Regions from separate parts of the Streptomyces sp. NPDC028289 genome, predicted to be linked through region 2. Evidence: riboswitches for the same ligand, from Rfam matches in the RefSeq annotation. Region 2 holds a riboswitch; each other region holds the start of a gene.

Region 1 (4,444 bases), on a different contig from region 2:
CAGCGCGACATCCTCCCGCAGCTTCCCCTCGCACAACGCCTCGGCCCAGCTCTCCATCAGCCACAGCCGCAGGGTGGCCCGGTCGCGGCCGCGGACGTTCAGGTGATGGGGATCGTGGTGCCGAAGGTCCTGTTCCAGGGCGCCGCGCCGGTGGAGTTCGCGGGCGATCTGGAGGTAGATCGGCGACTCGGTGACCTCCGCCGTCTCCACGATCCAGTCCACCCGGCGCTCGTCGCCCTCCGGTACGCCGGCTTCGACGAAGCGCACCGCCGCCTCCTCGCCGAGCGGTTCCAGTTCGACGATCGCGGCCGAGGTGTTCTCCAGCGGACTGTGCGGCCGGGAGGCGATGACCAGGGGCAGCTTCTCCTCGTGGGCGCGTTCGATGGCCCGGCGGATGATGTTGTCCCGGTTCTGCTGCTGGTGGCCGTCGTCGAGGAGGGCCTCCTCCAGACCGTCGGCGAGGACGACCGGCTTGTCGTCGGCGAGGAGTTGCTGCCAGACCCGGTCGGTCTTGGTGCGCGCCAGGATGCCCTTGGGCGCCTCGTCCGCGAAGCGCCGCCTGGCCAGGAGTTCGAAGTTGAGGTCGGCACCGTCCACCGCGTCGCGGAGCCGGATCGGCACCGGGACGGCGTTCTGGTGGGCCAGGAGTTCGGTGAGCCGTACGAGGACGGCGGTCTTGCCGGCGCCGACGCCGCCGACCAGCAGATAGGGCCGACGCGTGTCGCGCTCCCGCAGCCGTTCGGCGATGACCTGCGCGACCTCGTCCCTGCCCACGATCTCGGCGGTGTCGGGGCCCGCGGTGGGCACCAGCTTGCGGGGATCCCGCAGCGCCTTGGCGAGATAACGCCGTTTGGTCCAGCGGTACCACCAGAACAGGAACAGTGCGGCGGCGACGGAGGCGGCGAGGATCGGACCGACGAACTTGATGACGGTTTCGAAGCCGACGTCGTTGTGCCGCCGCCATCCCTCGAACCAGGTCGTACTGCCGCTGAAGAGGATGTACAGCCCCTCGACGATCCAGGCGAGCAGTGCCAGCACGGCGACGATCCAGATCGCCCTGGTGACGTTGGCGTAGGAGACCCACCGGTGCCACTTCCTGGGACGGGTGGCGCCGCGGTGGGCCTCCATACGGATCGTCAGGGCGTGCCAGCGGCCCACGAGACCGTCTCCGACCCGGTTGCCCGCGCGCCGCAGGCCCAGTGTCGCCATCGGCGCGTCGCGCGGTAGCTCCTTGCCGGGCGGGTGACGGACGACCCTTGTCATGGTGCCTTCTCCTCGCGCGTTCCCGGAGTGGTTCTCGGAACGAAGGGCCCCCGCGGGCACCGGCACCTCCTTCCATGGAAGCACTCCCGGCACAGCCCGCAACCCGGGCGCCCCACCGGGGAAAACGGGAGGTTCCCGCATGCGGGAGTCCGGCAGACTCGCACCATGGACATCACGATCCGGCCCGTGGACCCCACCGAACACGCCGCACTCGGCGAGCTCACCGCCCAGGCCTACCTCCGGGACGGCCTCCTCGACTACGGCGAGGGCGACGCGTACCTGCCCGTGCTGAAGGACGTGGCGAGCAGGGCGGCCGCCGCCGAGGTGCTCGTGGCGGTGGAGGGCGAAAGACTCCTCGGCGGCGTCACCTTCGTCCCCGGCCCCGGCCCGATCGCCGACATCGCCCGCCCCGGCGAGGCCGAGATCAGGGCGCTCGCGGTCGCACACGAGGCCCGCGGCCGAGGTGCCGGCGAGACTCTCGTCCGCGCCTGCATCGACCGCGCCCGGGCCACGGACGGCTGCACGGCCGTCGTCCTGTCGAGCCAGCGCGGCATGCACACCGCCCACCGGCTCTACGAGCGCCTCGGCTTCGTCCGCACACCGGAGCGCGACTGGAATCCCGTGCCGCACCTGGACGACATCACTCTCCTCACCTACGAGTTGACGCTCTGACACCGCCACGACACAACATCTGGGGGTGGCATCGCGGCCCGGCACCAGATGTATGCTCATGCTCGCTGTCGCCGCAGGGGAATCCGGTGTGAATCCGGAACTGTCCCGCAACGGTGTACTTGTGCATGTTCGTGCACAGGAGTCAGTCCGAGGACCTGCCGACAGCACGCCCAGCCACCCGGTTCGGGCGTTCTGACGTCCGGGCCTCGTGGAGTGGGCCAGGGTCTCGACGCGTGCCCGCGCGCTCGTGCTGCCCCCTGCCCTCCGCCAGGCCCGTGCCCAGCGAGGGAGAGCCCCACGTGACCATCGCGCCAGCCGACCCGGCTTCAGCGACCAGCTCTGTGGAATCCGCGGCGGACGACGGTCCCGGTACCGCGTTGCTGCGGACCCTGACCGAGCTGACCGCCGACCTCCCCGACGCCGACCCCGGCCGGGTCGCCGCCGCCGCGTTGCGGGGGCGGTCCGCGCGGGCCGACGAGTCGGAGTTGCGCGAGCTGGCCACCGAGGCCGCCGCCGGTCTCATCTCCGAGGACCCCGCCTACTCGCGGCTGGCCGCACGTCTGCTCACCGTCTCCATCCGCGCCGAGGCCGCCTCGCAGGGCGTGACGTCCTTCGCCGAGTCCGTGGCGGTGGGGCACCGCGAGGGCCTCGTCGCCGACCGCACCGCCGAGTTCGCCCGGCTGCACGCGGCCCGCCTCGACGCGCTCGTCGACCCGGCCGCGGACGACCGCTTCGGCTACTTCGGCCTCCGTACGCTCCACAGCCGGTACCTGCTCCGGCACCCGATCACCCGCAAGGTCATCGAGACGCCCCAGCACTTCATGCTCCGGGTCGCCGCCGGTCTCGCCGAGGACGACACCGTCAGGTCGGTGGACGAAGTCGCCGCGCTCTACGGGCTGATGAGCCGCCTCGACTACCTCCCGTCCTCCCCCACCCTCTTCAACTCCGGCACCCGGCACCCCCAGATGTCGTCCTGCTACCTCCTCGACTCCCCGAAGGACGAGCTGGACTCGATCTACGACCGCTACCACCAGGTCGCCCGGCTCTCCAAGCACGCCGGCGGCATCGGTCTGTCGTACAGCCGCATCCGCTCGCGCGGGTCGCTCATCCGCGGCACCAACGGGCACTCCAACGGCATCGTGCCGTTCCTGAAGACGCTGGACGCCTCGGTCGCGGCCGTGAACCAGGGCGGCCGGCGCAAGGGCGCCGCCGCGGTCTACCTGGAGACCTGGCACTCCGACATCGAGGAGTTCCTGGAGCTGCGCGACAACACCGGTGAGGACGCCCGCCGCACCCACAACCTGAACCTCGCGCACTGGGTCCCGGACGAGTTCATGCGCCGGGTGAACGCCGACGAGCCGTGGTCGCTCTTCTCCCCCGCCGACGTACCGGAACTCGTCGACCTGTGGGGCGAGGAGTTCGACACGGCCTACCGCAGGGCCGAGGCGGCGGGGCTGGCGCGCCGGACCATCCCGGCCCGCGACCTGTACGGCCGGATGATGCGGACCCTCGCGCAGACCGGCAACGGCTGGATGACGTTCAAGGACGCGGCCAACCGGACCGCCAACCAGACGGCCACCCCCGGCCATGTCATCCACTCCTCCAACCTCTGCACGGAGATCCTGGAGGTCACGGACGACGGCGAGACGGCCGTCTGCAACCTGGGGTCCGTGAACCTCGGTGCGTTCGTCGACACGACGGCCGGTGACATCGACTGGGAGCGGCTCGACGAGACCGTCCGCACCGCCGTGACCTTCCTCGACCGGGTCGTCGACATCAACTTCTACCCGACCGAGCAGGCCGGCCGGTCCAACGCCAGGTGGCGGCCGGTGGGGCTGGGCGCGATGGGGCTCCAGGACGTCTTCTTCACACTGCGGCTGCCCTTCGACTCCGCCGAGGCGAAGGCCCTCTCCACCCGGATCGCCGAGCGGATCATGCTCGCCGCGTACGAGGCCTCCGCCGACCTCGCCGAGCGCAACGGTCCACTGCCGGCCTGGGAGAAGACCCGCACCGCGCAGGGTGTGCTGCACCCCGACCACTACGGCGTCGAGTTCACCTGGCCGGAGCGCTGGGCGGCGCTGCGCGCGCGGATCGCGACCACGGGCCTGCGCAACAGCCTCCTGCTCGCCATCGCGCCCACCGCGACCATCGCCTCGATCGCGGGCGTGTACGAGTGCATCGAGCCGCAGGTCTCGAACCTCTTCAAGCGCGAGACGCTGTCCGGTGAGTTCCTCCAGGTCAACTCCTACCTGGTGCAGGACCTCAAGGACCTCGGCGTCTGGGACGCCCGCACCCGGGAGGCGCTGCGCGAGGCCAACGGCTCGGTGCAGGACTTCGTCTGGATCCCGCAGGAGGTGCGCGACCTCTACCGCACCGCCTGGGAGATCCCGCAGCGCGGCCTGATCGACATGGCCGCCGCCCGCACCCCGTACCTGGACCAGGCCCAGTCCCTGAACCTCTTCCTGGAGACGCCGACCATCGGCAAGCTCTCCTCGATGTACGCGTACGC
Region 2 (4,444 bases):
GCCCGGGCCGCCAGCAGATCGGTGTCGGCGGTCGACAACAACAACACAGTGCTCATGCGGGCGCTCCCGGTGGGATGAAAGGCAGTCCTTGCGGCGCGCCCGACTCGATGAGCCGCCAGAGCGCGTCCGTGTCCGCGTGCTGTTCGATCAGGTCGCCGAGCCGGTCGAGCTGCTCCTCGCGCAGCGCGGCGAACGAGGTGTCGGGGGCCGGTACGAACCGGCGGCCCGCGGCGGCCGCCACCTCGCGCAGGAAGGCCCGGCGGAAACCGTCCGACTCCAGGGAGCCGTGCCAGTGCGTGCCCCAGGTCTGCCCGACCCGGCAGCCGTCCAGGCTGTGTCCTCTGTCATCAGAGATGAAGGCATCGCCGCCGACGACTTCGGCGACCCCGTGATGGATCTCGTACCCCTCGACCCGCTCGCCGAGTGCCGTCCCCTCCGGCCGGGTAAGGATCTTCTCGGGGGCGAACCGCACCCTTAGGGGCAGCACCCCGAGACCCTCCACCCGCCCCCGCCGGCTCTCGACCTCGTCCTCGATGTGCTCCCCGAGGATCTGGAAGCCACCGCAGATGCCGAGCACCGGCCGTCGTTCGGCGGCCCGGCGCCGCAGCGCCTCGGCCAGCCCCCGCTCCCGCAGCCACTCCAGGGCGCGGACCGTCCCCCGGGTGCCGGGGACGATGACGAGGTCGGCGTCGGCCAGCTCCTCCGGCCGGTCCACGAACCGCACCACGACGCCCGGTTCGGCGGCCAGCGCGTCCACGTCCGTGAAGTTGGACATCAGGGGGATCGCACAGACGGCGACCCGCAGGACGTCCTCCCCGACGGGCGGGGCGACGTTCGACTCGCGCACGGTCCCGCGCAGGGAGACCCGGAGCCCGTCCTCCTCGTCGATGCCGAGGCCGTGCCGGAAGGGGAGGACGCCGTAGGTGTGGCGCCCGGTGAGCCCGTGGAGCATGTCGAGGCCCGGCTCCAGCAGCGAGACGTCCCCGCGGAACTTGTTGACGAGGAACCCGGCGACGAGGGCCTGGTCCTCCGGCGAGAGCAGCGCCACGGTCCCGAAGAACGAGGCGAAGACACCACCGCGGTCGATGTCACCGACGACGAGCACGGGCAGCCCGGCATTCCGGGCGATCCCCATGTTCACGATGTCGGTCCGGCGCAGATTGATCTCCGCCGGACTGCCGGCCCCCTCACAGATCACCGCGTCATACGTGCCCCGCAACTCGGAGAGACAGTCGAGCACGGTTCCGAGCAGCTTCTGCTGCCGCCCGCCGTGGTAGCCGCGCGCGCTCAGTTCGCCGACGGGCTTGCCGAGCAGCACGACCTGACTGCTCTGCTCGCCGCCGGGCTTCAGCAGCACGGGGTTCATGAGCGCGGTCGGCTCCACCCGGCAGGCCTGCGCCTGCATGGCCTGCGCCCGCCCGATCTCGGCACCTTCGCGCGTGACAAAGGAGTTGAGGGACATGTTCTGCGCCTTGAACGGCGCGACCTTCACACCCTGCCGCACCAGCCACCGGCAGATACCGGCGGTGACCACACTCTTCCCGGCGTCGGAGGTGGTACCGGCGACGAGGAGGCCACCGCTCATGACGTACGTCCCTTCGCGACGAGGCGCGCGGCGACGGTCACGCCGAGCGCGAGCAGACCGACACGACGGGAGAGCCGCACCGCCCGCCCGATGTCCACGACCTCCACGGCCCGCCCCTTCTGGTTCAGCACGGGCCGGTGCTCGACCCGCCCCGCATACGACAACGTCCCCCCGAGCCGCACCCCCAGCGCCCCCGCGAACGACGCCTCCACGGGCCCCGCGTTGGGACTCGGATGCTTCGCCGCGTCGGCCCGCCAGGCCCGTACGGCCCCCCGCCGGTCGTCCCCGGCCACCGCGGCCAGCACGGCGGTGAGCCGTGCCCCCGGCCACCCGGCCAGGTCGTCCAGCCGCGCGGAAGCCCACCCGTACCGCCGGTACCGGGCCGACTTGTGCCCCACCATGGCGTCCAGGGTGTTGACGGCCCGGAACCCCACCAGCCCGGGGACGCCGGCCACGGCTCCCCACACCAGCGCGCCCACGACCGCGTCGCTCGTGTTCTCGGCGACGGACTCCACGACCGCACGGGCGATCCCGTCGGCGTCCAGGGCCTGCGGGTCCCGTCCGCACAGATGCGGCAGCCGGGCGCGGGCGGCCTCGACATCGTCGGCCTCCAGGGCCCGCCCGATGCCGTGGGCCTCGCGCGCGAGCGAAGTACCGCCGACCACGGCCCAGGTGGCCGCGCCGGTGAGGACCACGGACGCGGCGGTGGACGGTCGTACGATCCGCTGGGCCACGGCACCCAGCGCCACGGCGCCGCCGGCGCACACGGCGGTGTGCAGCGCGCCCCACCCGCGGTGGTCCCGCCACAGCACCCGCTCCACGGCCCCGGCCACCCGTCCGAACACGGCGACCGGATGCCCCCGGCGCGGATCGCCGAGCAGCAGATCACCGAGAAGGCCGGCGGCGGCGCCGTACGCGAAGACGCGATCGGCACCCATCGGCTCAGCCGGCCGCGGGGTCGGGAACGGGCCGGGTACTCAACCTCGATCGGCAGCCGCGCATGGCGTTATGTCCTCACTCAGGGTGTCCGCGCCCTGGTTCGACGAGACCGGCGGTGAGAGTTCCTGGCTCCCGGGGATTGCTACCCCGGTGACAGTGGCGGGACCGCGCCGGATTCACACCGGCTTCCTCTCTTGCCGCCGTACATGGCTCCGGAAGTCCACCACGCCCCCGGAAGACCCGTCAACCTGGCGTTGACCTGCGAGGGGAGTGTGTGGGAAGGCCCACACCAGTTGCCCGGCGGGGCCTGTGGGGAATGCCGAAGGCTCCTCTCCGGGGGATGGAGAGGAGCCTTCGCGGTGCCGACGAGGCCCTTTGCGCCGGGCCTTCGAGCGACGGGCCTTCTCGTGTCAGGCCTTCGCCACGATCAGGTGGATGCCGTACGCCACGGCCGCCGCGCAGGCCGCGAAGCAGAGGTAGGCGGCCGTGACGGCCAGGGCCGCGGAGCCGCCCTGGGCGGTGGCGCGTTCGCGGGCGGAGAGGCCCTTGATGCCGAGGGTGAAGAGGGTCACCAGGCCCACGGTGGCCACGAGGCTGACGCCGAAGACGGAGCCGATGGCTGCCCAGTCGATGTTCATGTCGGTTCTTCCTCGGGGTCAGACGGTGGCGGCCGGGTCGGTCGCGGGAGCGGCCGGGGCGGAGGTGGAGGCAGGGGCGGGGATGGTGGCGGTCAGGTCGTCCGTGACCGTGACCGCGACCGTGCCCGCGGGCGGCGGGGTCACGGCGGCGATCGCCGTGGTCACCACACCGGCCGGCTCCTCGGTGCCGACGACGTTGCTGCTGTCCACGACCTCGCGGCGGGAGAGCTTCCAGATCGCGGCGCTGGAGGCGACGAGGAAGACGGCGACGACCGCCGTACCCCAGTCGCCGAGGTCCGTCACGGACTCGGCGAGCGCGCCGACCAGCGCGGCGGCGGGGAGGGTGAGCACCCAGGCGACCATCATGCGGGTCGCGGTGGACCAGCGGACCGTGCCGCCCTTGCGGCCGAGGCCCGCGCCCATCACGGAACCGGAGACGACGTGCGTGGTGGAGAGGGAGAAACCGAGGTGGGAGGAGGCCAGGATGGCGGTGGCCGCGCTGGTCTGGGCGGCGAAGCCCTGCTGCGGCTGGAGGTCGGTCAGGCCCGTGCCCATGGTGCGGATGATTCGCCAGCCGCCGATGTAGGTGCCGAGCGCGATGGCGAGGCCCGCGGAGAGGATGACCCAGGTGGGAGGGTTCGAGCCGGGAGCGATGGCACCGCCCGCGATCAGCGCGAGGGTGATGATGCCCATCGTCTTCTGTGCGTCGTTGGTGCCGTGCGCGAGCGAGACCAGGCCGGCGGAGGCGATCTGGCCGGCGCGGTAGCCCTTGCGGGTGGCCTCGTCCTCGGCGTTCTTCGAGAGCGTGTAGGAGAGGCGGGTGGAGAGCGTCGCCGCGAGGCCGGCGACGACGGGGGCGGCGACCGCCGGGAGCAGGACCTTGGTGACGAGCACGTCGCCGTGGACCGCGCCGAAGCCGGCGGAGGCGACGGTGGCGCCGATCAGACCGCCCATGAGGGCGTGCGAGGAACTGGAGGGCAGGCCCACCAGCCACGTCACCAGGTTCCACAGGATGGCGCCGACGAGGGCGGCGAAGATGACCTCGGGACGAATGCCGTTCTCGTCGACGAGACCCTTGGAGATCGTGTTGGCGACCTCCACCGAGAGGAAGGCGCCCACCAGGTTGAGCGCGGCGGACATGGCCACCGCGATCTTGGGCTTGAGCGCACCGGTCGAGATGGTCGTGGCCATCGCGTTGGCGGTGTCGTGGAAACCGTTCGTGAAATCAAACGCGAGTGCGGTTACCACCACAATCGCGAGGATCAGCGAGAAGTTTTCCATT
Region 3 (4,444 bases), 690 kb from region 2:
CGGCCCGCCCGGTGCTGCTGGTGGACGCCGCGCCGCCCGCCTGGGCACAGTCGTGCCTGGCCGGTCACCTCGCGGCGGACCCCGGCAAAGGCGGCGCGACAGCGTCGGCGGTGGTACGGTTCGCGGCCCGGCACCGGGTCCGCGGCGTGCTGACCTACTCGGGCGAGTACGCGGTCGCCGCCGCGAGGATCGCCGGGCAGTTGGGGCTGCCCGGCCCCTCCCTCGCCGCGGCCGAAGCCTGTACCGACCCGCCCGCGTTGCGCGCGCTGCTGGCCGCCCGCACCGTTCCCACCGGCGACCCCGGCGACCTCGACGCCCCCGGCGCGCCCCGCGTCTCCGCCGAGACGGTCGTCCTCGACGGCGAGATCCGCATCGCCGCCATCACCCGTACGACCCTGGGCCCGGCGCCCGCCCGGCAGCCGCTCCGGCACACCGTGCACGCCCACGACGGCCTGCTGCACAACCGTTTCCTGCGCCTGGCCGTCGACCGCACCGTGCACGCCCTCGGCGTCGACCGGGGTGTCCTGCACATCGGCCTCACCCTCACCGACCGCGGCCCCCGGGTCACCGACGTCGCCCCGCATCTGCCGGGCGACCTGATCCCGCTCCTCGTCAAGCGGGCCACCGGTGTCGACCTCGCCCAGGCCGCGGCCGCCCTCGCCACCGGCGAGGTGCCCGACACGACGCCCACCCGGCAGCGGGCGGCCGCGATCCAGTTCGCCTACCCTGCCGCCACCGGCCGCCTCGACCGCCTGGACCTCTCCCCCGACGCCGCCCACGAGTCCGGCGCCGACCGCATGCTCCTCACCCAGCACACCGGCACCCACGTCACCGCGGGCCCGCACGCCACCGCCGCCGACCGGCTGGCCCTCTGGGTGGCGCTGGGCGAGACCCCGAACGCCTGCGACGACGCACTGCGCCGCATGGCCCGCCACCTGTCGGCGGAGATCACCCCGCTCGCGAACGCGGCCTAAGGGTTTTGGCAAAGAGTCAGGAGTTCGATCCCGTGTGCATCCCGTTCGGGAAAGAAACTGGATCGCCGGGCGCGTCCCGCCCTACGGTGCCGCCATGAGCAATCACCCGGAAGCGCCTGTCGCGCCCGTCGAGGCCTACGAACCCCCTTACTACGTGGCCGTCTTCACCACGGTGCGGACCCAGGACCAGAGCGGCTACAGCGAGACCAACGCACGCATGGAGGACCTGGTCAAGGACATCCCCGGCTACCTGGGGATGGACCACGCGCAGACTCCCGGCGGGCTGGGCATCACCGTCGGGTACTTCCGCGACGCCGAGGCGCTCACCCGGTGGCGGACCGACGCCGAGCATCGCGCGGCGCAGCAGCGCGGGCGGGCCGAGTGGTACGAGAGCTACACCCTGCACGTGGCGAAAGTGGAGCGGAGCCACGGTTTCACGCGGGGATCGGTGCTCGAAGGCTAGAAGGCGATCGACCGTATCAACTGCCCCGCCGCACCGAGCACTTCGACTTCCCCTCGGCTCATCGTCGGATTGGCCGCCCGGCGGCGCAGGGCCTCCGTCAGTCCCTCCTCTGTCAGTTCGCCGGGGTCGGCGAGCAGGGCCGTCAGCATGTCATGGGCCAACGGGTACGCGCCGAGGGCCACTTGGGCGAGGATCACCGCGGACATGCCCCAGTCGAGTCCGGGCGGCCCGTCCTCGGCGTTGCTCCAGTCGATGACCCGGGGACCGTCGGGGGTCATCATCACGTTGTCCGGATGCAGGTCGAGATGGAGGACCCGGACGCCGGGGTCGGCCGGGTCCCGGCCGGGCACGGTGTGCAGCTCCCGCAGCAGCGAGGCGAGCAGCGCACCGCCCTCCGCCGGGCCCGTCTCCCCCGCCAGCAGCGCCGCCAGCATGGTGGGCCCGGACAGCCGCTCCATGACCAGTTCGGTACGGGACCCGGTGGGCCGTACCCGGGGCGCCGGGTACCCGTACTCCCGTACGTACGTCATCACCGCGCCCTCGGCGGCCGCGTCCCCCCAGCCGTCCCGGTCCCGGCGCAGCACCCAGGCCTCGTCGAGCTCGTACACGTCGGCCGAACGCCCTGAACCGAGCAGTCTCCCCGTCATGGCAGGACCATAACGAAACGGTCCCCGCACAGCCCCCTCTCAGCTTCCCCGGGGCGGCCGGTAAAGTAGCCGGGTCGTCATCACCCGTACGGGGGGAAGCCGGTGCAATTCCGGCGCTGACCCGCAACCGTGAGCCACACGCCCCGTGGCAAGCCGGACCGCCGCGCCCGGGACGTTGATCGGCTCGTGTGCGCCGGCACCCGTCGTCGCACGGCACCGTCGAGGTTTACGGAGCCGAGCCGCCGGGGTCTCCCGCGCTGCCCGGCTCCCCGCAGGGAGAGGCACCCGCCGACCATGACCGTTCTCCGCCGCACCGCCGGAGTGCTGGCCGCCACCGCCGTCATCGGTACCGCCACGCCCGCGACGACCGCACTGGCCGCCGGCAGCACGTCCCCGTCACCGTCCGCGTCGGCGGTGCTCCCGTCGGGGCTGTACGGCGCTACGGACCCCAAGTTCGACGGCGTCTGGCGCCAGTCCCTCGCTCTGCTGGCCCAGCGCGCGGTGGGGGTGACCCCGGCCGTGAAGGCGGTGGACTGGCTGGCCGGGCAGCAGTGCGCGGACGGCGCGTTCGCCGCGTTCCGCGCCGAGCCGACGGCGGCCTGTGACGCCAAGGTGACGGTCGACACGAACAGCACGGCCGCCGCCGTACAGGCACTGAAAGCGGTCGGCGGGCACGACGCCGCCGCGGACAAGGCCGTGACCTGGCTGAAGTCGCAGCAGAACAAGGACGGCGGCTGGGGCTACACCCCGGGCTCGCCCAGCGACACCAACTCCACCGGCGTGGTCGTCGGCGCGCTCGCGGCGGCCGGCGCGAGCGCGCCGAGGTCGCCGTACGACCTCCTCGCCAAGTGGTCCCTCCCGTGCGGCCAGGACGGTGGCGGTGCTCTCGCCTACCAGCCGGACAAGCAGGGGAAGCTGGCCGCCAACGCGGACGCGACGGCGGCCGGCGTGCTCGGAGCCCTCGGCAAGGGGTTCGTGACGACGGCCGGGAAGGCCCCGGCGAAGGGCCCCGCGTGCGCCGACTCCGGCAAGACGCTCACGCGGGAGGAGGTGGCCCGCAACGGCGCCGCGTACCTGGCGGACGCCATGTCCACGACCGGCCACCTCGTCTCCGCGCTCCCCGGCGCCACCCCGCAGCCGGACTACGGCAACACCGCCGACGCGGTCGTCGCCCTGGCCGCGCAGGGCTGGACCGCGCAGGCGCGGAAGCCGTACGCCTGGCTGGAGGCGCACGCCGCGCCGTGGGCGGCGCAGAGCGGGCCCGCGGCCTACGCCGAGCTGGTCCTCGCCGCGCACGCGACGGGTGCGGACCCGCGCGACTTCGGCGGCACGAACCTGGTGACGGCGCTGGACGCGACGGGACCGGCCCCGCAGGCCGCCACCGCGAAGCACGCCGAGAAGCACAGCGAGGGGAAGAAGTCGGGCAACAGCGTGTGGTGGATCGTCGGCACCGGGCTCGTCGCCGGTATCGGCATCGGCTTCCTGTTCAGCGGCCGCCGGAAGCAGCAGCAGCCGTGACCGCGGTCCGTCGTGCGGCGCTGCTGCTCCTGGCCGCGCTGACGCTGTGCGCGACGGCCGCCGGGCCTGCGGCGGCCACCGGCTACCGCTACTGGTCCTTCTGGGAGCGGGACGGCGCGCACTGGACGTACGCCACGCAGGGCCCCTCTACCGCTCAGCCCGCCGACGGGTCGGTCGAGGGGTTCCGCTTCGCGGTGAGCGAGGACTCGGCGGACGCGTCGCAGCCGCGCGGCACGGCGGACTTCGGGACGATCTGTGCGGACACCCCCGCCGTCGGTGGCCGCAAACGGGTGGGGCTGGTCGTCGACTTCGGTACGACGGCGGACGCGCCCTCGGGAGAGCGGCCGCCTGCGCGGCGGACAGCCTGCGCGGTGGTGTCCGAGGACGCGACGACGGCGGCGGCACTGGCGGCGGTGGCGAAGCCGCTGCGGTACGACACGAACGCGTTGTTGTGCGCGATCGGGGGGTATCCCTCCCGGGGCTGCGGCGAGAAGGTGACGGCGACGGCGGGGGCCGGGGGTACGCCGGGCAGCGGACCGTCGCTCGGGCCGGCGGCCGGTGTGGGAGTTGTCGTGCTCCTCGCCGCGGGAGCCTTCTGGCAGACACGGCGGCGCAGAAATGCCTGACACCGCGGGCCGGTGGGAGCTTCCCGCGCAGCTCCCCGCGCCCCTGACGGGGCACGCCCCAACCGCAGGCAGTCACGCCACCGCGGGCCGGTGGGAACTTCCCGCGCAGTTCCCCGCGCCCCTGACGGGGCACGCCCCAACCGCAGGCAGTCACGCCACCGCGGGCCGGTGGGAACTTCCCGCGCAGCTCCCCGCGCCCCTGACGGGGCACGCCCC

The links. A riboswitch is a leader RNA that binds a small molecule or an ion and turns the genes downstream of it on or off. The one in region 2 is predicted to bind cobalamin.
Region 1: linked by a shared signal. The riboswitch ahead of ACZ4UV_RS18620 (ribonucleoside-diphosphate reductase subunit alpha) and the one ahead of ACZ4UV_RS00255 (cobalamin biosynthesis protein) in region 2 are both predicted to bind cobalamin.
Region 3: linked by a shared signal. The riboswitch ahead of ACZ4UV_RS03285 (prenyltransferase/squalene oxidase repeat-containing protein) and the one ahead of ACZ4UV_RS00255 (cobalamin biosynthesis protein) in region 2 are both predicted to bind cobalamin.

The regions. Positions count from the first base shown of each region.
Region 1 covers NZ_JBVHTI010000003.1:986,686-991,129, reverse strand. The annotation lists gene ACZ4UV_RS18630 (NACHT domain-containing protein) at 1-1,263, opposite strand, end outside; gene ACZ4UV_RS18625 (GNAT family N-acetyltransferase) at 1,429-1,935, shown strand; cobalamin riboswitch at 1,988-2,112, shown strand; gene ACZ4UV_RS18620 (ribonucleoside-diphosphate reductase subunit alpha) at 2,235-4,444, shown strand, end outside.
Region 2 covers NZ_JBVHTI010000001.1:46,263-50,706, reverse strand. The annotation lists gene cobN (cobaltochelatase subunit CobN) at 1-56, opposite strand, end outside; gene ACZ4UV_RS00260 (cobyric acid synthase) at 53-1,585, opposite strand; gene ACZ4UV_RS00255 (cobalamin biosynthesis protein) at 1,582-2,523, opposite strand; cobalamin riboswitch at 2,625-2,764, opposite strand; gene ACZ4UV_RS00250 (hypothetical protein) at 2,935-3,162, opposite strand; gene ACZ4UV_RS00245 (inorganic phosphate transporter) at 3,181-4,443, opposite strand.
Region 3 covers NZ_JBVHTI010000001.1:734,869-739,312, forward strand. The annotation lists gene ACZ4UV_RS03270 (hypothetical protein) at 1-974, shown strand, start outside; gene ACZ4UV_RS03275 (antibiotic biosynthesis monooxygenase family protein) at 1,069-1,437, shown strand; gene ACZ4UV_RS03280 (phosphotransferase family protein) at 1,434-2,084, opposite strand; cobalamin riboswitch at 2,122-2,264, shown strand; gene ACZ4UV_RS03285 (prenyltransferase/squalene oxidase repeat-containing protein) at 2,379-3,602, shown strand; gene ACZ4UV_RS03290 (SCO2322 family protein) at 3,599-4,228, shown strand.